Regions from separate parts of the Luteimonas sp. S4-F44 genome, predicted to be linked through region 3. Evidence: predicted binding sites of a transcription regulator. Region 3 holds the regulator's gene; each other region holds the start of a gene.

Region 1 (7,042 bases), 1.1 Mb from region 3:
GCGCCGCAATGCCGAGGCCCTCGCCGCCGCGGGCGTGGGCTGGTGCATGCCCGAGGCCGAACTGAGCGCGGAGCGGCTCGCCGCGTTGCTCAACGAGGCCTTTGCATCGCCGACTGTGCTGCCGAATGCAGCGCGTGCGGCTGCCGTGCTCGGGCGGCCCGATGCCGCGTCGGCGCTCGCCAATCTCGTCCAGGCGACGCTGGGCATTGCGCGTCACGAAGACCCGTGGGGCGTCCATACCGCGCCCTGAGCCTGAATGCGCGCAGGTTGGTGAACCCGCCAGTATTGTTTTGCACTGCAGCGTGCATCCCGTCGACCAGTCTTCCAATATCGCTCCGCACCCGACGTGGGGGAGGGAGCAAGCCCGTAACCGGTTCGCCGGAAGCGGGCTTTTTTTTGGTTCTTCGTTGACGGGGTCAGAGTGCAATTCCGCGATGCGAAATTGCACTCTGACCCCGGTTTGAGGCCCCGGTTTTGCGATGAGAGAGCGGCTTGCGGCTGACAGGCCGCTGCCCATCCGAAGTGGAACGTCCATTCCCCATTTGGGAGAAGAGCCTTCTTTGGCGCTTCTTCTCGGTCGTGAACGTGAGCGTGTCCTGTTTCGCGCCGGCGGCCACTGTCATGATGGCGGGATGACCGACGATCCCCGTGCAGCGCTCGATGCGCATGTCGCCCGCCTGCTGGCCCGCCTGCCCGACGCGGTACACGCCGACCCCACGGCGATGGCGCGGCTGCGTCCGGTCGCGGTCGCCAGCGACGTCGCGATCGACGTGCTGCAGCGCCAGCCCGACCTGCTCGCACATCTGCTGGCCGATGACGGCGACACGCCGCCCGCACCGCCGCGGCTGGACGCCGACAATCGCGGCGACTGGCCGATGCTGCTGCGGCGCTACCGCCTGGCCTGCTCGACACGGCTGATCTGGCGCGACGTACACGGGCTGGATGATGTCGAAGCGACGCTCGCCGGCAGCACCCAGTTGGCCGAGACCTGCCTGCAGGTCGCACTGGCCGCCCTCGAACAGGACTTCGCCAGCCGCCACGGCGTCGTGCGCGACGCCGACGGCCGTGCGGTGCGACTGGTGGTGTTCGGGCTCGGCAAGCTCGGCGGTGGCGAGTTGAACTTCAGCTCCGATATCGATTTGGTCTACGGCTTCGAAGCGGCCGGCGAGAGCGATGGCGCGCGGCCGTTGGCGGCCGAGGACTATTTCACCCGGCTCGGCCAGCAACTGGCGCGGCTGCTCGACGAGATCACCGGCGACGGCTTCTGCCATCGCGTCGACCTGCGTCTGCGGCCGTTCGGCAACGCCGGCCGGATCGCGCTGAGCTTCGCGGCGATGGAGCAGTACTTTCAGCGCGAGGGACGCGACTGGGAACGCTACGCCTGGCAGAAGGCGCGGCCCGTGGCCGGCGACCTCGCCGCGGGCGCGCGTTTTCTCGACCTGCTGCGGCCGTTCGTCTACCGCCGCTATCTCGACTTCGGCGCGCTCGACGGCCTGCGGCAGATGAAGGACATGATCGCGGCCGAGGTCGCGCGTCGGGAACTGGCCGACGACATCAAGCGCGGCGACGGCGGCATCCGTGAAGTCGAGTTCCTGGCCCAGGCGTTGCAGTTGATCCGGGGCGGGCGCGAGCCGGCCTTGCGCGAACGACGGCTGCTGCCGGCGCTGCGCGCGCTGCATGCGGCCGGGCAACTGTCCGACGAGGCGCTCACGCGGCTGCAGGCGGCATACCTGTTCCTGCGCCGCGTCGAGAACCGCTTGCAGATGGTGCGCGATGCGCAAACCCATCTATTGCCGGCCGATCCGCTCGACCGGCTGCGGATCGCGTCCGGCCTGGGCTACGCCGATTGGGCGGCGCTCGAGGCCGAGTTGCGGCGCGAGCGTGGCCACGTCGCGCACGAGTTCGATGCGCTGTTGGCGGTACGCAGCCAGCAGCGCCGCGTCGATACCGACAGCGATCTGGCGACCTGGTGGCGCGCGCTGCCCGATGGCGGTGATGCGCAGACACTGGCCGAGGCCGGTTTTGCCGATGCGCGCGAGGTCGCCGAGGCACTGCGCGACTTCGCCCGCTCGCCGAGCGTGCGTGACCTATCGGACAACGCACGCGCGCGGCTCGATCGATTGATGCCGGTGTTGCTGCAGGCCTCCGCGCCCGCGGATCGGCCGCTGCAGGCGGTGCGCCGCCTGTTGGCACTGCTGCACAACATCCTGCGGCGTGCCAGCTATCTGGCCCTGCTCGACGAACAGCCGGCTGCGCTGGCGCGGCTGGTGGAGGCGGTGACCCGCAGCGCCTTCCTCGCCGAGCGCCTCGCCGCGCATCCGCTGCTGCTCGACGAACTGCTCGATGCCCGGGTCGAGGGGCCACTGCCCGAGCGCGAGGGTCTGGCGACCCAGTGCAGCCGCGTGCTGCAGCAGCGCGATCTGGAATCGGCGTTGCTCGCACTCAACGAGATCCGTCAGCAATTGAGTTTCCGCATTGCGCTGGCCACGCTCGACCGCAGGCTCGATCCGCCGACGGCGACCCGGCAACTGGCGTGGCTGGCTGACGCGGTGGTCGAGGTGGTGCTCGCGTTGGCGATGCGTGAGCTCGAACGTGCCCATGGCCGACTGCCCGATGCCCGTTTCATAGTGGTCGGCTACGGCAGCCTGGGCGGCGAGGAATTGGGGTTTGGTTCGGATCTCGACCTGGTCTTCCTCTACGACGCACCCGCCAACGCCCAATCCGACGGCGCCCGGCCGCTCGATGCTCAGCGCTGGGCGGCGCGTCTGGCGCAGAAGATCGTCGCGCTGCTGGGCACGGTCACCGGCGGCGGTCGACTCTACGACGTCGACGTGCGCCTGCGCCCGGACGGCGGCAAAGGGCTGTTGGTCTCGTCGCTGGCGAGCTACGCGGAGTACCAGCGCGAGCGCGCGTGGACCTGGGAACACCAGGCGTTGGTGCGTGCGCGGGTGGTCGCGGGCGATGCGTCGATGCGCGAGGCGTTCGAGTCCGTCCGCAACGACACGCTGGCCCGGCCTCGCGACCCGGGGGCGCTGCGGGAGGAGATTGCCGCGATGCGCCGGCGCATGCGCAGCGAACTCGACCGTTCAACCGCCGAGCGCTTCGACCTCAAGCAGGGCGAGGGCGGGCTGGTGGATCTGGAGTTCCTGGCCCAGTCGTTGATCCTGCAAGGGGCGGCGACGCATCCCGGGCTGCTCGTGCCCCGGGCGACCCCGGCGTTACTCGAGGCCGCCGCGACCGCGGGCCTGCTGCCGCCCGCCCAATGCCAGGCGCTGCGTCAGGGCCATGCCTGCCTGCTGGACGTGGCGCTGGCCTGCATGCTGGATCGCCGGCCGCGCATCGCACCGGTCTCGCCGGCATTGGCCTCGGCTCGGGAGACGATTACAGGCATCGCCGGCTGGGCCTGATCTTCATCGTGGATTCGCCTGGCGAGGCGCAGGATCGAACATCTGGAGACGGCCCACAGCGGCGGCGCGGCTATCCGCTTAGGTGAACGATCCCTGTCCAGGAAGCGCTGGATGTTCCATGACCAGAACGCTCGGGAACTTCCAGCGGCCTTAGCAGTCATATCTGGGGACTGCTACCATCCTTTCATGAGCACGCAGACCATGACCCACGCCCTGGTTGCCAACAGCCTGCCGATCCTCAACCCGCTCGGTTCGCTCGATGCCTATATCGGCGCCGTGCACCAGATTCCGGTGCTGACGGTCGAAGAGGAACAGGCGCTGGCGCAGCGGTATCGCGATCACGACGATCTCGATGCCGCGCGCGAGCTGGTCCATTCGCACCTGCGCTTCGTCGTCCATGTGGCCCGCGGTTACAACGGCTACGGACTGCCGCTGGGCGACCTGATCCAGGAAGGCAACATCGGCCTGATGAAGGCCGTCAAACGCTTCGATCCGGACGTCGGTGTGCGCCTGGTGAGCTTCGCCGTGCACTGGATCCGGGCCGAGATGCACGAGTTCATCCTCAAGAACTGGCGCATCGTGAAGGTCGCCACCACCAAGGCCCAGCGCAAGCTGTTCTTCAACCTGCGCAAGAGCAAGACCCGTCTGGGCTGGCTCAACGCCGAAGAAGTGCGCACCGTCGCCGCCGATCTCAACGTGTCCGAACGCGAAGTGCTGGAGATGGAATCGCGCCTGTCGGGTCGCGACATCGGCTTCGATGCGCCCGCCGGCGAGGACGACGACAACGCGCCGCCGGCGCCGGTCGCCTACCTCGTCGCGCAGGACGAGGATCCGGCGCAGGCGTACGAGCGCAGCGACAGCGAGGCCGACCAGCTCGAACTGCTGCGTGAGGGCATGGCCAAGCTCGACGCCCGCTCGCGTGACATCATCCGTCGCCGCTGGCTCGACGACGAGCACAAGGTGACGTTGCAGGAACTGGCCGACGAGTACGGCGTGTCCGCCGAGCGGATCCGCCAGGTCGAGGCCAACGCGCTGAAGAAGATGAAGGCGTTGTTCGCAGCCTGACTCGAAGTCGCCACTACTGGATACAGACCGACGGCCCGCGCAAGCGGGCCGTTTTTGTATGCCACGTTCTACGCGCAGCATGCTGACTCGCGGCCCAGGCAGGCGACCGTTCGTCGGAAAGCTCCGTTACAACCCATTCAGGTTGTTGCATTTTGGTTAAATCTCGTACTAGCTTCTTCCTCTGTTTTGTTTCAGTTCATTAATGCGACCCGGCATCTGCCGGTCGTATCAACCTGAGGAGAAGCAATGAACGAGTGCCGGAGTCGCCGCAAACCCGTGTTCCGCCGGGCCGCGTTGAGCATCGCCTTGTTGGGCTGCATTGGCGTTGCGACCGCGCAAAGCACGTCGGGCGACATTTTAGGCAGCAACGGCGGTGACCCTGGGAGCCGTGTTCAGGTCCGGAGCCTCGCTTCGGGCGCAACGCGGGACGCAGTGGTTGGCGCGGACGGCCGTTTCCGGATCTCGGCGCTGCCGCCGGGTCAGTACGAGTTAACAGCCGCCGGACGCACGACTCGGGTCACCGTCATCGCCGGTCAAGCGGTCTCGACGTCCCTCGCGGCCGACGCGACCAGCCTGGACACGGTCCGCGTACGTGGACTGGGTGGCGTCAACAACATCGATTTGAGCAGCATCGAAACGCGGACCACATTCACCGCAGAACAACTCAACACCTTGCCGGTGGCGCGCAACGTGACCGCCGTGTCCTTGCTGACACCTGGCACCGCGTCGAGCAGCGAGTACTTCGGCAATGCGTCTTTCGGTGGCGCTTCGGCAGCCGAGAACAGCTACTACATCAATGGCTTCAACGTCACCAATCTGTATGACAACCTCTCGTTCACCGAGGTGCCTTACCAGGCCATTGAGCAGTTGGATGTGCAGACAGGTGGTTACGGTGCCCGGTATGGCTTCTCGACGGGTGGTGTGACGAGTGTCGTGGTCAAGCGCGGCAGCAATGAACTCAAGGGCGGGGTGAGCTACACATTTGCTCCAAACTCGCTGCGGGAACAGCCCGATCCGGTCACCCTCAAGGACGGCACGATCTGGCGGTCCTATGACCGCAACGAGTCCTCCTCCGACAATCTGAGTTTCTGGACCAGCGGCGCATTGGTCGAGGACCGACTGTTTTTCTTCGCGCTGGGGTCTTTCAGCAACTGGGACCAGGCATCCTACGGCGTGCGCGGCAGCGGCTATTCGTCGTCACCGACGGGCGCCTACACCAGTGCGCTCGGTACGACCGCCTACGACTACAAGTCCGAGCAGCCGTACTGGATGGTCAAGCTGGACTGGTACCTCAACGACAACAACCATCTCGAGTACACGGGCTTCGACAATACGCGTAAGCAGACCTACACCAATTACCTCGCTGCTTTTGACAGTACGGCGGCCAATGCGCAGGCGAGCAAGACCGATTACACGGGTAAGGAATTCAGGGAGAACGGCGGCGACACCCACATCCTGAAGTGGACGAGCTACCTCAACGACGATCTCACGCTGTCGCTGCAATATGGGCGGATGCAGAACACCAACTCCAACTACACCGTCAATGCCGACGGTGTGGAGAACAAGTACTACGGCGATGTCGAGAGTTCGCCGCCGTGCCCCTATGTGTTGGATTACCGTCCGGACAGTCCACGGTACGGCCAGAATATAGGCTGCGCGACGGTGAGTAGTGTGGACGTATTCAATGGCTCGAACGAACGTAACGCCGGCCGCATCGATCTCGAATGGCAACTGGGCGACCATCGATTCTCGTTCGGTTACAGCGACGAACGCTGGAAATCCTTCCAGGGCACGATCCAGGACCTGCAGTACATCACCACGTCCGATTTTTGGCTCGACGCCGACGAGTCGGTCGATATCGTCGACCGGATCAAGTATGCGACCGGCGGCAGCGTCGAGATCGACCAGAAGTCCTGGTACGTCGAGGACAACTGGAACATCACCGACAACTTCATGCTGTATCTGGGCGTGCGTAACGACTCATTCGAGAACAAGAACAGCACCGGGGTAACGTTCGTCAAGCAGGACAATATCTGGCAGCCGCGTGTGGGCTTTACCTGGGATGTGACCGGCAACGGTGACAGCAAGCTGTATGCGTCGGTCGGCCGCTACTCGCTTCCGATCGCTGCCAACGTGGCGCTTCGCGCCGCCTCCGCTTCGTACTACGTGGAGAACTTCTATACCTATTCCGGTGGCCTCGATCCGATCACCAGCACACCGATCAATATCACTGGCCCTTATGACGGAGGCTCGCAGGACCTGGTGTACAACGGCGAGGACGGCAGCGTCCCCGATCCGCGCGCGGTCGCGTCACGCGATCTTGACCCTTACACGCAGGACGAGGCCATCCTTGGCTATCAGCATCGGATCGTGTCGGAGAACGCATTCTTCGACGGTTGGACGCTGGGCGTGAAAGGCACCTATCGCCGGGTCGACACCGCGATCGACGACACCTGCGATGCGCGTGCGCTTTACCGGGCGGGGATCGAGGCGGGTTACGACTTGTCCAACTGGGAGGATGAGTGGACGGTGCCCGGCGGTATTCCCGGTTGCTTCCTCTATAACCCGGG
Region 2 (7,042 bases), 1.1 Mb from region 3:
GGCATTGACGTCGCGCAGCAGGCTGCGCGCGAGCCGCAGCCCGCGGTCGATGCGGAAACTGCCATCGAGATCGGGGTCGTTGATCAGCCCCTTCCAGCCGATCGTCGTGCGCGGCTTCTCGAAGTACACGCGCATGACCAGCTCCAGCGCATCGCCGTGCGTGTCGCGCAGCGCGCGCAGCCGGTGCGCATAGTCCATCGCCGCGATCGGGTCGTGGATCGAACACGGGCCGACGACGACGATCAGCCGGTCGTCATGGCCGTGGAGGATGGCGTGACAGGCCGCGCGGGCATCGGCGACCGTCGACGACATCGCCTCGTCGCAGGGCAGCTCTGCCAGCAGTTGCATCGGAGGCGTCAGCGGCTGCAGGTCGCGGATACGCAGGTCGTCGGTATCGGGGGGCATGCGGAACATCCTGGAAGGGAGCGTGAGTGCGGGCATGAAAAAAGCCGCCAGGGGCGCTGGCGGCTTTCGGGGATGCGTGTGAACCGAGATCGTCAGGGTACGCGCAGGCCTTCCACCGCCGGGGGCGTGGGAAACCAATACCAACGGTAGAAGGCGGCGGCGCGGTTCATGGCGTCAGTGATACCACGTCGTTCCGGGCGATGCGACGGTTGCATCTGCGACCATCGCCTCACCGGGCGGACCTGGGCAGCAACGGTGGCCGCCCCTCGTACCAGTCGCGCGCGCCGGCGATATGCAGGGTGCGCTCGCCGCCCTGCAGCTCCACGCCCAGGCCCAGCACACCCCAGCGCGCGTACAGATCGCCCGCGGGATGGCCGTCGTCGATCCGCAGCTTGGCCTTCAGGTCGACGCGGTCGTTGCTCGCCTCGATGCGATCGAACACCAGCTCCTTGTTGCGCATGCGCAAGTCGCCCGTCGCATGGACCTGGCCGGCGTCGACCAGGTTGCCGATCCAGCGCGGCAGCACCCGCCGCTCAGCGAACAGGCCCAACAGCACGCTGATGTCGCGCATGTCGACCTGACCGTGACCCACCACCTCGAACGGCTCCTTCCACTGCAGCGTGCCCTGCTCGAGCGCCAGGCGTGCCCACCAAGGTGCGGCTTCCTGGCTCGTCTCACCCTCCAGGCGCACGCCATCCAGGCGCGCGGCCACCGAGTCGATCGTGTAATGGCGCCCCACCTTCTGTGCCCGCGTCAGGTGGCTGTCGAGCGCGACATCGCCCGTCAGCCGCGAAGGCCCGAGCGCGACCCGGACACCGCTGCCGCGCAATTGCAGGCGTCCGCTGGCCATCTCGCCGGCGTTGTCCAGGCGGAGGTCGCCACTCGCTTGCCCGCTGCCGCCCAACATGCGTGCGCTGTCCCCGGGCAGATAGCGGTTGAAGCTGCGCAGGTCCGGCACCTGCGCATCGTCGAACCGCAGGCGCGCGTCCAGGCGCTCGTGGAATTCGGCCAGCGGACCGCTGGATGCAAGCTCGAGGCGCAGGTCGCGTCCGCGCAGATCGATGCGCTCGGGGGCGGCCTCGGGCGCCAGGGTGAAGCGATCCATCTCGATCGCGATAGTGGTCCGCGGCGTGTCGTCCTCGGTCCCTTGCATGCGCATCGCGGCATGCGCGGCGCCTTCGAGCCGGTTGTCGAGCACGCGGGCGCGCACGCGCGCATCGCGCACGTCGATCCGGCTCCCAGGACGCAAGCGGCCCTGCTGCAGGGCGAGCGCGGCATCGAGATCGGCCCGCCCATCGAACGACAGCCAGTCGACATCCTCGAGCAGCACGTCGACCCAGCGCAGCGGCACCGCCGGCCACTGCGTCTCGACGGTACCGCCGAGTGCGCGGAGCGGACGCAGCCAGTCACCCGGCCCGATCCGGCGGTCGTCGACGTGCAGGTCGGCACGCAGCCAAGGCGTGCCGCCGGTCGCCGGCGCCGGCACCCGCGCTGCGAGCGCGATCGTATCGGGCGCGGTCCGCAGCGCGACCCCGAGCGGATGGCGCAAGGGCGTGCCGTCGGCGCCGCGCGAGAACACCGGCGCCGACCAATCGAGCCGACTGCCGGGCATCAGCACACCGCGCTCGAGCCGCAGGTCGGCGCGCAACTGCCCCGATGTCTCGGCCGTCCCGATCGGCAACGCATCGTCGTTGTGGGCCACCAGGTCGACACCTGGTGCCGGGCCGTCGACCTGCAGCCGCAGATCGACCAGCACCAGCTTCTCCACGCCTTGCGCCTGTTCGCGGATGTGGCCCGGCATCGCGATCTCGAGGTCCAGCGCGCCTTCGCGCAGCAGTTCCACGTCGCCTACGCGCAGGTTCGCGTCGGGCATGTGCAGCGTCGAGCGCCCGACCTCCATCGGCCCGCCCTCCAGTTGTTTTTCGAACACGAACTTCGCGTCGCCGTGCCCGGTCACCTGCGCCTCGTAGAAGTCGAAACGCAGCAGGCTCGGCGTGGTGATCGCATCGAAGCGCAGCGTCCAGGGCTTGCGTCCCGGGCGCTGGGAGGTCGGCATGTCGTGCGGCGTGCGCGCGACGTGCACCGACACGTCCTGCGCGCGGATGGTGCCGAACGCGACCTCGCGCCACAGCAGCGGCAGCAGCTTGATCCGGCCATTGGCACGCGGCGTGGCGGCGGTCCACAGATTGGTGCGGGCATGCCCGCCCATCACCACATCGCGCGCGTGGATGTGCCCGGGATACAGGCTCATCGCCCAGGACCACTGCGCGTGATAGCGCTCGGGCTTGCGATTGACCAGGCGTTCGCCCAGCGCGCTGTTGAGCAGCACGTTGGCGGCGATCAGGTACAGCAGGTACAGCGCCACGAGCACGGCCGCGCCCAGGCGCAGCCCTCGCCGGTGCGCGCGGATCCAGGAGGCAGGTGTAGTCGTCATGGCGACAGCATCGCCGATGATCGGTGACGGCGCTGAACACGCCTCGGCAGCCCCACCAGATCGTTCAGCACGTGGGGCATTGCGCGTGCGCGGCGACTGCGTGGGTTCCGTCGCGCGCCACACGGCGTGATCCATGCCCTGGCATGCGCACGGTCCCGCCCGCCGGCACCCAAGCCACGCACGCCGAAGACAGGCCTGATCGGGGCCCGACTGCCCCCATAAAGCAAGACCCCCGCTTGCGCGGGGGTCTTGGGTGTCGCGATCAGACTGAGGCGCTGGATCAGAAATCCATACCGCCCATGCCGCCCATGCCACCGCCCGGCGGCATCGCCGGCTCGTCCTTCTTCGGCAGCTCGGCGACCATCGCTTCGGTCGTGATCATCAGACCAGCGATCGAGGCCGCATTCTGCAGCGCAGAACGAGTGACCTTGGTCGGATCCAGGATGCCGAACTCGATCATGTCGCCGTACTCACCGGTCGCGGCGTTGTAGCCGTAGTTGCCGGTGCCGTCCTTGACCGCGTTGAGCACGACGCTCGGCTCTTCGCCGGCGTTGGTCACGATCTCGCGCAGCGGGGCTTCCATCGCGCGCAGCGCGATCTGGATACCGTGGGTCTGGTCCTCGTTGGCGCCCTTGAGCTGACCGATGGACTGCAGCGCGCGCACCAGGGCCACACCACCGCCCGGGACCACGCCTTCCTCGACCGCTGCGCGCGTGGCGTGCAGGGCGTCTTCGACGCGGGCCTTCTTTTCCTTCATTTCGATCTCGGTCGATGCGCCGACCTTGATCACCGCCACGCCGCCGGCCAGCTTGGCCACGCGCTCCTGCAGCTTCTCGCGGTCGTAGTCCGAGGAGGTCTCCTCGATCTGCGCCTTGATCTGCTTGATGCGCGACTCGATCGAACCGGTGTCGCCGGCGCCGTCGATGATCGTGGTGTTCTCCTTGGAGACCTGCACCTTCTTGGCGCGGCCCAGGTCGTTGATCGTCGCCTTCTCGAGCGAAAGACCCACTTCCTCGGAGATCACGGTGCCGCCGGTCAGCACGGCCATGTCTTCGAGCATCGCCTTGCGACGGTCGCCGAAGCCCGGCGCCTTGACGGCCACGACCTTGACGATGCCGCGGATGGTGTTGACGACGAGCGTGGCCAGGGCCTCGCCCTCGACTTCCTCGGCGACGATCAGCAGCGGCTTGCCGGCCTTGGCCACGCCTTCGAGGACGGGCAGCAGGTCACGGACGTTGGAGATCTTCTTGTCGTGCAGCAGGATGAACGGATCGTCGAGGTCGGCGGTCTGCGACTGCTGGTTGTTGACGAAGTACGGCGACAGGTAGCCGCGGTCGAACTGCATGCCCTCGACGACGTCGAGCTCGTTCTCCAGACCCGAGCCTTCCTCGACCGTGATCACGCCTTCCTTGCCGACCTTCTTCATCGCGTCGGCGATGATCGTGCCGATCGACTCGTCGGAGTTGGCCGAGATCGTACCGACCTGGGCGATCGCCTTGTCGTCGGCCGTCGGCTTGGACAGGTTCTTGAGCTCGGCGACGGCGGCCTGCACGGCCTTGTCGATACCGCGCTTGAGGTCCATCGGGTTCATGCCGGCGGCGACGGCCTTGGAGCCCTCGCGGATGAACGCCTGGGCGAGCACGGTCGCGGTCGTGGTGCCGTCACCGGCGTTGTCAGACGTCTTGGAGGCGACCTCCTTGACCATCTGCGCGCCCATGTTCTCGAACTTGTCGGCCAGTTCGATCTCCTTGGCGACGGACACGCCGTCCTTGGTGATCGTCGGCGCGCCGAAGCTCTTCTCGAGCACGACGTTGCGGCCCTTCGGGCCGAGGGTCGCCTTGACGGCGTTGGCGAGCACGTTGACGCCGCGCACCATCTTGGAGCGCGCGTCTTCGCCGAAGCGGATTTCCTTAGCAGCCATTGAAAACTCCGGAATTTGGATAGGGGATTAGGAATTTGGAGAAGCGCAGGACACTGATGATTCGCAAGGAAAGGGATGGGCGCTGACCGCCTCGATTCCCCACCCGCGAATTTTTGAAGTCCTTAGCTTTCGATCAGCCGACGATCGCGAGGATGTCGTCTTCCTTCACGATCTTGTATTCGATGCCCTCGGCCTTGTAGGCGCTGCCCGAGTACTGACCGTAGATCACGATGTCGCCGACCTTGACCTTCGGCGCGCGCACGCTGCCGTTGTCCAGGGCCTTGCCCTCGCCGACGGCGACGACTTCGCCCTTGGTGGGCTTTTCCTTGGCGTTGTCCGGGATCAGGATGCCGCCGGCAGTCTTCTCTTCGGCCTCGACGGGCTTGACCACGACGCGGTCGTACAGCGGCTTGAGATTGCTCATTCCAACCCTCTCTAAGTGATTGATTGTGAAGAAAACGGGCCCGAATTCTAGCACTCGCCTGTGGCGACTGCTAGAACGCGCGGCGCACGCACCCCGGCAACCCGGGACGCGACGGGAGATGGGTGCACGCGCCGGCTTTACAAGGGGGCGCGCAGAAAAATCATCAGATCGTCCAAACGCACTGCCCCGGCGCCGGGCCGGGGCAGGCATGCGTACGGTGGCTCAGCGGAAGCGCCAGGCGGCCACGAGCATGGTCTCGCCGTCGTTGGGCTGCTTGATGCTGGCGTTGGAGATGTGCCGGGCCAGCAGCGAGAAGCGCTGCCAGCGCCAACCGATGGTACTCACGAACTGCGGATTGCCCGACAGCGCATCGGTCTCGCCGATCTGGGCACCGACGCCGAAACCGGCGGTGAAGCCGTTGTCGCGTTCGTAGCGGGCGCCGCCGTGGATGACGCCGACATCCTCGTCGAGGTCGAAGCGGGTGTTGTCACGGGCACGGACATAGATCGCGCCCAGTTCCCAGCGCAGTACGCCGTGGGCGGTACGTCGCCACTCGGGCATCCAGGCCGCGGTCGCGACCACGGTGGTCTCGTTCTCGCGCGTGGCCGAGACGCCGACACCGACATCAATGGGAGAGGCCGCCTGGGCGGCAAGCGGCGCGGCCAGCACAAGACCGGCGGCGAGGACGAAAGACGAGCAAAGGCGCATGGAGGACCGCCAGGACAGCGATAGGGGAGGGAAAGTAAGTATACCGGCGAGTTCACTAATCGTTGATCGCTGGATCGCCCACCGGCGGGATAGACCATCCCCAAGGGGCCGGCGCAGCGTCGCGCCGGAGTTGTGCACGCCGCGTGCACAATGAACGCCGAGCAGATACCTTGGCGAGATGTCTGTTCTGACTTGCCTTAACAGCTCTCCCGACGCGGCCACGGCCCAGCGGATCGCCCGCGCGCTCGTCGACGCCCACCTGGCCGCCTGCGTCAATCTCGTGCCGGGCGTGACCTCGATCTACCGCTGGCAAGGCCAGGTCCAGACCGATACCGAGGTCCTGCTGGTGATCAAGACCACCAACGACCGACTGGAGGCGCTGAGCGAACGGCTGCGGGCCCTGCATCCCTACGACGTCCCCGAACTGGTCGCGTTGCCGGTCGTCGGCGGACTGGCCGACTACCTGCACTGGGTCGATGCGGAGACCGCAGCGACCGCCCCCCGCGACGCGGACTGAAATCCCGGGTTGGGCATCGCGAGCGGCGGCCTGCGATACTCGCGCGATGCGTACGTTCTTCCCCGCCTCGTTTCTGTCCCAGGCTGCGCGCATCCGCCGCCAGGCCTGTCGCACCTGGTATGGCCGGCTTGCGGTCGCGTTGCTGGCCACGGTGTCGCCGGCCACTGCCGTCGACTTCGACGACGTGCTGCCGGTCGACGAGGCCTTGGCGCTCTCGGCCACGGCGGTCGCGCACGACCGGATCGAGATCCGCTGGAAGATCGCCGACGGCTACTACCTGTATCGCCACCGCACCGCGGCCCAGGTGCCCGACGGCAGTTTCGGCAGCAGCACGCTGACCCTGCCCGACGGCCACCGCCACGTCGACGAGTTCTTCGGCGAAGTCGAGACCTACCGCGATCGCCTGGTCGCGACGCTGGACGGACACCCGCCCGCCGGCACACGCGGTGTCGCATTGCAGGTCAAATATCAGGGCTGCGCCGACGCCGGCATCTGCTACCCCCCGCAGACCCGCACCCTCCAAGTCGCTCTGCCCCCGCAAGAACCGGGGTCAGCGTCGGTTTTCTCGCGCCCGGACGCGACGGCGCCTTCGGCAAAAGGCGACGCTGACCCCGGTTTTGCGGCGCTGGGGCG
Region 3 (7,042 bases):
CGCCGCCGAGCGTGGGCACGCGCACCGTGTCGCCGAGCGCGGCCTGCGAGATGCGGATCGGCACCTCGCAATGCAGGTCGTCGCCGTCGCGCACGAAGATGTCGTGCGGGCGCACCCGCACTTCCACATAGAGATCGCCGGGCGGCGCACCAGCCGGACCGGCCTCGCCTTCGCCCGACAGGCGGATGCGATCGCCCGAATCGACGCCGGCGGGAATCTTCACCGACAGCACCTTCTCGTCCTCGACCCGCCCTGCGCCATGACACGTCTTGCAGGGATTGGCGATCACCTGGCCGTGCCCGCCGCAATGCGGACAGGCCTGCTGCATCGTGAAGGGCCCGCGCTGCATCCGCACCTGGCCGCGACCGGCGCAGGTCGAGCAGGTCTCGCGCTTGCCGTCCTCCGAACCGCTGCCATTGCAGTCGTCGCAGCCGGTCAGCGTCGGCAGTTCGATGCGCTTCTCGACACCGGCGACCGCGTCCTCGAGGTCGAGCTCCATCACATAGCCCACGTCGGCACCGCGACGCGGGCCGCTGCGTCCGCCGCCGCCGAAGATGTTGCCGAAGATGTCGCCGAAGATATCGCCCATGTCCGGCCCGAAGCCCGGTCCGGCATTGCCGCCGCCCATGCCGTGCTCGAACGCCGCATGCCCGTGCTGGTCGTACATCCTGCGCTTGCCGCCGTCCGACAACACCTCGTAGGCCTCCTTGCACTCCTTGAACGCGGCCTCGGCGGCGGCATCCCCCGGATTGCGGTCCGGATGATGCTTCATCGCGCAACGGCGATACGCCTTCTTCAGCTCGTCTTCGCTTGCGGTGCGGGAGACGCCAAGGACGTCGTAATAATCGCGTTTGCTCATGAGACCGTGATTCGTCGTGCGTGATGGGTGACTCGAAGCGTCGGTACGTGACCGCGTGAGAAAGAAGCGGAGCCAAGCTCCGCTTCTTGTCGATCACGCATCACGGTTCCACTGGTTACGCCTTCTTGTCGTCGTCCTTGACCTCGGTGAACTCGGCATCGACCACGTCGTCGGACTTGGGCGCATCGCCCTGCCCGCCGACGTCGCCCCCGCCCTGCTGCCCGGCCGCGGCGGCGGCGGCGAACAGCTGCTGAGAGACTTCCTCGAGCTTCTTGGACTTGGCCTCGATCTGCGCCTTGTCGTCACCCTTCATCGCGGTCTCGACCTCGGCGATCGCCGCCTCGGCGTTGCCGATCACATCGCCGGGCACCTTGTCGCCGTTGTCCTTGATCGCGCTGCGGGTCGCGTGCACCAGCGCATCGGCCTGGTTGCGCGCAGCGACGAGCTCCTGGAACTTGCGGTCGTCCTCGCGGTGCGCCTCGGCGTCGGCGACCATCCGCTGGATCTCGTCATCCGACAGACCCGAACCGGCCTTGATCTCGACCTTCTGCTCCTTGTTAGTCTTCTTGTCCTTGGCCGACACGTGCAGGATGCCGTTGGCGTCGATGTCGAACGACACCTCGACCTGCGGCATGCCGCGCGGCGCCGGATCGATGCCGGTCAGGTCGAAGCGCGCCAACGACTTGTTGAAGCGGGCCTGCTCGCGCTCGCCCTGCAGCACGTGCACGGTCACGGCCGACTGGTTGTCGTCGGCGGTGGAGAAGGTCTGCGAGGCCTTGGTTGGGATCGTGGTGTTCTTTTCGATGATCTTGGTGAACACGCCGCCCAGGGTCTCGATGCCCAGGCTCAGCGGGGTCACGTCCAGCAGCAGCACGTCCTTGACGTCGCCGGCCAGCACGCCGCCCTGCACCGCCGCACCGATCGCGACCGCCTCGTCGGGGTTCACGTCCTTGCGCGGCTCCTTGCCAAAGAAGTCGGCAACGGCCTGCTGCACCTTGGGCATGCGGGTCTGGCCGCCGACGAGGATGACCTCATTGACGTCGGACGCGCGCAGGCCCGCATCGTTGAGCGCGATGCGGCAGGGCTCGATCGAGCGCTTGATCAGGTCCTCGACCAGCGCTTCGAGCTTGGCGCGGGTCAGCTTGATGTTCAGGTGCTTCGGACCCGAGGCGTCGGCGGTGACGTACGGCAGGTTGACCTCGGTCTGCTGCGACGACGACAGCTCGATCTTGGCGCGCTCGGCCGCATCCTTCAGACGCTGCAGCGCCAGCGGATCCTTGCGCAGGTCGATGCCCTGATCCTTCTGGAACTCCTCGACGAGGTAGTCGATGACGCGCGCGTCGAAGTCCTCACCGCCGAGGAAGGTGTCGCCGTTGGTGGCCAGCACCTCGAATTGCTTTTCGCCGTCGACTTCCGCGATCTCGATGATCGACACGTCGAAGGTGCCGCCGCCCAGGTCGTAGACCGCGACCTTGCGATCGCCGCCGCTCTTATCCAGGCCGTAGGCCAGCGCGGCCGCAGTCGGCTCGTTGATGATGCGCTTGACGTCGAGGCCGGCGATGCGGCCGGCGTCCTTGGTCGCCTGGCGCTGGCTGTCGTTGAAGTACGCCGGCACCGTGATCACCGCCTCGGTCACCTTCTCGCCCAGGTAGTCCTCGGCGGTCTTCTTCATCTTCTCGAGGATGCGCGCCGAGACTTCCTGCGCCGACAGCTTCTTGCCGTCGCTGGTCGCGACCCAGGCATCGCCGTTGTCGTGCTCGAGGATCTTGTAGGGCACCAGGCCGATGTCCTTCTGGACCTCGGCGTCCTTGAACTTGCGGCCGATCAGACGCTTGACCGCGAAGAACGTGTTGTTGGGGTTGGTAACAGCCTGGCGCTTGGCCGAGGCGCCGACCAGCACCTCGCCGTCCTTGGTGTAGGCGACGATCGACGGCGTGGTGCGGTCGCCCTCGCTGTTCTCGATGACCTTGGCCTTGCCGCCGTCCATGATCGCCACGCACGAATTGGTCGTGCCGAGATCGATGCCGATGATCTTTGCCATTGCAGTGTTCCTCTAGGAAATGTCGTTGTGCGGGGACGGCGGCGAAGCCGTCGATGCGAGGTATCTGGGGACGCGCAACACAGCGTTCAAGCGGTGTGACGCGCAATGGCCCCGGTCGCGCTCAGTCAGCCTTGGCCACGACCACCATTGCCGGGCGCAGCAGGCGCTCGTTAAGCAGATACCCCTTCTGGAAGACCTGGGCGACCGCGCCCGGCGGCACGCCCGGCACCTCGACGATGCTCATCGCCTGATGGTGCTCGGGGTCGAACGGGTCGCCCGCCGCCGGTGCGACCACGCGCAGGCCGTTGCTCTCGGTCGCCTTGACCAGTTCGCGCAGCGTCAGTTCGACGCCGGCACGCAGCGGATCGTTCTCAGGCGCACTCGCCAGCCCGGCCTCGAGCGCGTCGAACACCGGCACCAGCGACGAGAGCAGACGTTCGTTGGCGAACCGGCGCGCGGTCTCGATCTCGCGCGCTAGGCGCTTGCGCTGGTTCTCAAGGTCCGCGCGCTCGAGCAGGCTCTGCGCGCGCACCTGTTCGAGTTCGGCCTTCAGCAGTTCGACCTGTTCGGTCAGCTGGACCTCGACCGGCGTGGCCTGGTCGTCGGACTCGTGGATTTCGGGGGGCTGCGTCTCGTGCTGTTCCTGGGTCATGTCCGGTTCCGGGGCGGGCGTCTGGCCGCCGACCCGCCCAGCTATGGGGCTGGCCGCCCAGGTTTCAAGCCGCGACCGGGGAATCGGCGCGTCCGCCCACCCCGTCGCTCAGGCCGCGTCGGGCGTGCGTCCCGGGGCGCCGTCGGCGGCCGCGGGATGGCCGCCGAGCGCGGCGCCCAACAGATCGGCGGTCGCCTGCACCACCGGGATCACCCGGTCGTAGGCCATGCGGGTCGGGCCGATCACGCCGAGCACACCCAGTGTCCGTCCGCCTGCCGCGTACGGCGCGGTGACCAGCGACACGCCCTCCAGCGGCGCCAGGCCGGTTTCCTCGCCGATGAAGATGCGCACACCCGGTGCATGCAGGGTGCGTTCGAGCAACTGCAGGATCTCGCGCTTGCGCGAAAACGCCTCGAACAACTCGCGCAGCCGGTCCAGGTCCGACAGGTCCTGCACGCCGATCAGCCGGCTCTGCCCGGCCAGCACCATGTCCTCGTCGGACGGCACCAGCGCCTGTTCGGCCAGCTCCATCGTCTGCGCCAGCAACGCCTCCATCTCGTCGCGGGCGTGGCGCAATTCCTCGACCAGCGTCGCCCGCACCGCGGCCATCGGTCGGCCGGCGCAATGCTGGTTCAGATAGTTGGCCACGCGCTCGAGCTCGGCGGCGTCGAAACTGCGCCGGGTCTGGAAAATCCGGTTCTGCACCTCGTGGTCGGCGAAGACGATGATCGCCATGACCCGCTGGCCGTCGAGCGGCACGAAATCGATATGCCGGAACGCCAGTTGCTCGCGCCGCGGCACCGAAACCACCCCGACGAAACGCGTCATCGCCGAAACCAGTTCCGAGGCACTGCCCAGCAGCGACTGATGCCCGCCGGCGCCGGTCAGCTCCCCGCGCAGCCGCACCAGTTCCTGCTCGCGCAGCGGCTTGACCTGCAGCAGTGAATCGACAAACACGCGGTAGCCCTGCGCGGTGGGCACGCGCCCGGCCGAGGTGTGCGGGGAGCTCAGCAGCCCAGCCTCCTCCAGATCGGCCAGGATGTTGCGAATGGTCGCCGGGCTCACGTCCAGCCCGGCATGCCGGGCAAGCGTCTGCGAACCGACCGGCTCACCGTCGCGGATGTGCCGCCCGATCAGCGTGCGCAGCAGCTGGCGGGCGCGCGGGTCGAGCGGGTGGCGGGTGTCGGACGACATGCGGGCGGTATACGGCGCCGCCGCCACCGATGCAAGCGCGGTCTCCGGCCGTGAGACACGCGCGGGCTATCAAGCCGGCGCTACACGACCGCAGGCCACCCAGGCACAATTCCACCGATGCTCACCCACCTCGCCATCCGCAACTTCGCCGTCGCCACCGCCACCGACCTCGAGTTCGGCCCGGGGCTGACCGTCATCTCCGGCGAGACCGGCGCCGGCAAGTCGCTGCTGGTCGATGCGCTGGGCTTTCTGTCCGGCCAGCGTGCCGACAGCGGCATCGTCCGCCATGGCGCCGAGCGCGCCGAGCTGCATGCCGAGTTCACGCTCGACGACGCCGCCCCGGCGCTGCGCTGGTTGCGCGACAACGAGCTCGACGAAGGCGCGACCTGCCAGTTGCGGCGCACGCTGCGTGCCGACGGCGGCTCGCGGGCCTGGATCAATGGCCGGCCGGCAACGATCGCCCAGCTGTCCGAACTCGCCGGACGCCTGGTCGAGATCCACGGCCAACATGAACACCAGGCGCTGCTGGCGCGCGGCAGTCAGCTGGCGCTGCTCGATGCCCAGGCCGGCAATGGCGCGTTGCTGGCGGCGGTCCGCGGCGCGGCGCAGGACTGGCGTGCCTTGCAGAGCGAGCGCGAAGCGCTGATCGGCATCGGCGATGTCGGCGAGCGCCGCGACTGGCTGCGCCATCAGCTCGGTGAACTGGAAGGCGAGCGGCTGGAACCCGAGGCGATCGCCGAGCTGCACGCCGCCCACCGCCGCCATGCCAACGCCGCCGGCCTGATCCAGACCTGCGACGCGGCGCTGGCCCGGATGAGCGGCGAGGATGCCGTCGGCCTGCCGCAGGCGCTGCACGCGCTGCGCCACGAGCTGGGCCGGATGCGTGCGCACGAGCCCCGGCTGGGCGAAGTCGACGCGATGCTCGACGCTGCGACGATCCAGCTCGACGAAGCCACCCGCCTGCTCGGCCAGGTCCGCGACGACCTCGACATCGACCCCGCCGAGCTCGAGTTGCTCGAACAGCGCCTGAGCCGGCTGCACGAACTGGCGCGCAAGCACCGGGTCACGCCCGAGGACTTGGGCGAGGTCAGGCAACGCTTGACTGCCGAGCTCGAGCAGCTCGACGGTGCCGGCGATCGCCTGGCGCGGCTGGACGGCGAGATCGACGCGGCGTTCGCGCGCTGGCACACCGCCGCCGACCGCTTGGGCGCGGCCCGCCGCAAGGCCGGCAAGGCGCTGTCGAAGGCGACGACCGCGCTGATCCACGAGCTGGGTATGGGCGGCGGGACCTTCGAGGTCGCGTTCGAACCGGTCGAGCACGACCGGCCCGATCCGCAGGGCGCCGAGCGCATCGAGTTCATGGTCTCGGCCAACGCCGGCCAGCCGCCACGGCCGCTGCGCCGGGTCGCCTCGGGCGGCGAGCTGTCGCGCATCTCGCTGGCGATCGAGGTCGCGGCGCTGGGCCACGACGCGGTGCCGACGATGGTCTTCGACGAGGTCGACTCCGGCATCGGCGGCGCGGTCGCCGATATCGTCGGCCGCAAACTGCGCGCCCTGGGTGCCAGCCGCCAGGTGCTGTGCGTGACCCACCTGCCCCAGGTCGCGTCCAAGGGCCACACCCACTACCGCGTGCACAAGGTCACGAGCGGCGGCACGACCGAAAGCCGCGTCAGCCTGCTCGAGGCCGACGCCCGGACCGAAGAACTGGCGCGGATGCTGGGTGGCGTCGAGGTCAGCAGTGAGGCCCGCGCGGCCGCCCGCAAGCTGCTGCAGGACATGGCCTGAGGGCTGGACCGCCGCCCCGCCCGCTGCGCCTGCGGTCACCCGCATGCAGCGCGATGATCGGTTTTGGAGACCTCAGCGCTTCTTGCGCACGTACAGCACCAGCGAGTGGTCTTCGAGATGATAGCCGTAGCGCTCGGCGATCTCGTGCTGGAGCTTCTCGATCTCGGCGCTTTCGAACTCGATGATCTTGCCGGTGTCCACGTCCACCATGTGGTCGTGGTGGCCGCCGCGGTCGAGCTCGTAGACCGCGTGCCCCCCCTCGAAATTGTGCTTGAGCACCAGGCCGGCGGCCTCGAACTGGGTGAGCACCCGGTACACCGTCGCCAGCCCGATCTCGTCGCCCTGCTCGAGCAACTGCCGGTAGATGTCCTCGGCGGTCAGGTGCTGCCGCGGCGTGCGCTGCTCCAGCAGGTCCAGGATCCGCATGCGCGGGTGGGTGACTTTCAGTCCTGCCTTGCGCAGGTCGAGCGATTCCATGAAGTGTCTCCGAGTACAGGCCGGCATTCACTGG

Evidence for each region. The regulator HrcA, encoded in region 3, represses chaperone genes, less so after heat shock. The targets are predictions, from matches to a motif close to TTNGCACTCNNNNNNNNNGAGTGCNAA.
Region 1: rpoH (RNA polymerase sigma factor RpoH) is a predicted target of HrcA. The motif match lies at 3,558-3,584, and genes of this name have one in related genera.
Region 2: groES (co-chaperone GroES) is a predicted target of HrcA. The motif match lies at 5,232-5,258, and genes of this name have one in related genera.

The regions. Positions count from the first base shown of each region.
Region 1 covers NZ_CP093340.1:569,331-576,372, forward strand. Annotated here, with positions in the region: gene MNO14_RS02625 (UDP-N-acetylglucosamine--N-acetylmuramyl-(pentapeptide) pyrophosphoryl-undecaprenol N-acetylglucosamine transferase) at 1-250, shown strand, start outside; gene glnE (bifunctional [glutamate--ammonia ligase]-adenylyl-L-tyrosine phosphorylase/[glutamate--ammonia-ligase] adenylyltransferase) at 633-3,407, shown strand; gene rpoH (RNA polymerase sigma factor RpoH) at 3,594-4,472, shown strand; gene MNO14_RS02640 (TonB-dependent receptor) at 4,719-7,042, shown strand, end outside.
Region 2 covers NZ_CP093340.1:556,175-563,216, reverse strand. Annotated here, with positions in the region: gene MNO14_RS02600 (3-deoxy-7-phosphoheptulonate synthase) at 1-405, opposite strand, end outside; gene MNO14_RS02595 (hypothetical protein) at 635-2,839, opposite strand; gene groL (chaperonin GroEL) at 3,120-4,760, opposite strand; gene groES (co-chaperone GroES) at 4,894-5,184, opposite strand; gene MNO14_RS02580 (acyloxyacyl hydrolase) at 5,407-5,892, opposite strand; gene cutA (divalent-cation tolerance protein CutA) at 6,071-6,409, shown strand; gene MNO14_RS02570 (protein-disulfide reductase DsbD) at 6,456-7,042, shown strand, end outside.
Region 3 covers NZ_CP093340.1:1,668,293-1,675,334, reverse strand. Annotated here, with positions in the region: gene dnaJ (molecular chaperone DnaJ) at 1-859, opposite strand, end outside; gene dnaK (molecular chaperone DnaK) at 975-2,900, opposite strand; gene grpE (nucleotide exchange factor GrpE) at 3,022-3,552, opposite strand; gene hrcA (heat-inducible transcriptional repressor HrcA) at 3,661-4,746, opposite strand; gene recN (DNA repair protein RecN) at 4,864-6,531, shown strand; gene fur (ferric iron uptake transcriptional regulator) at 6,604-7,008, opposite strand.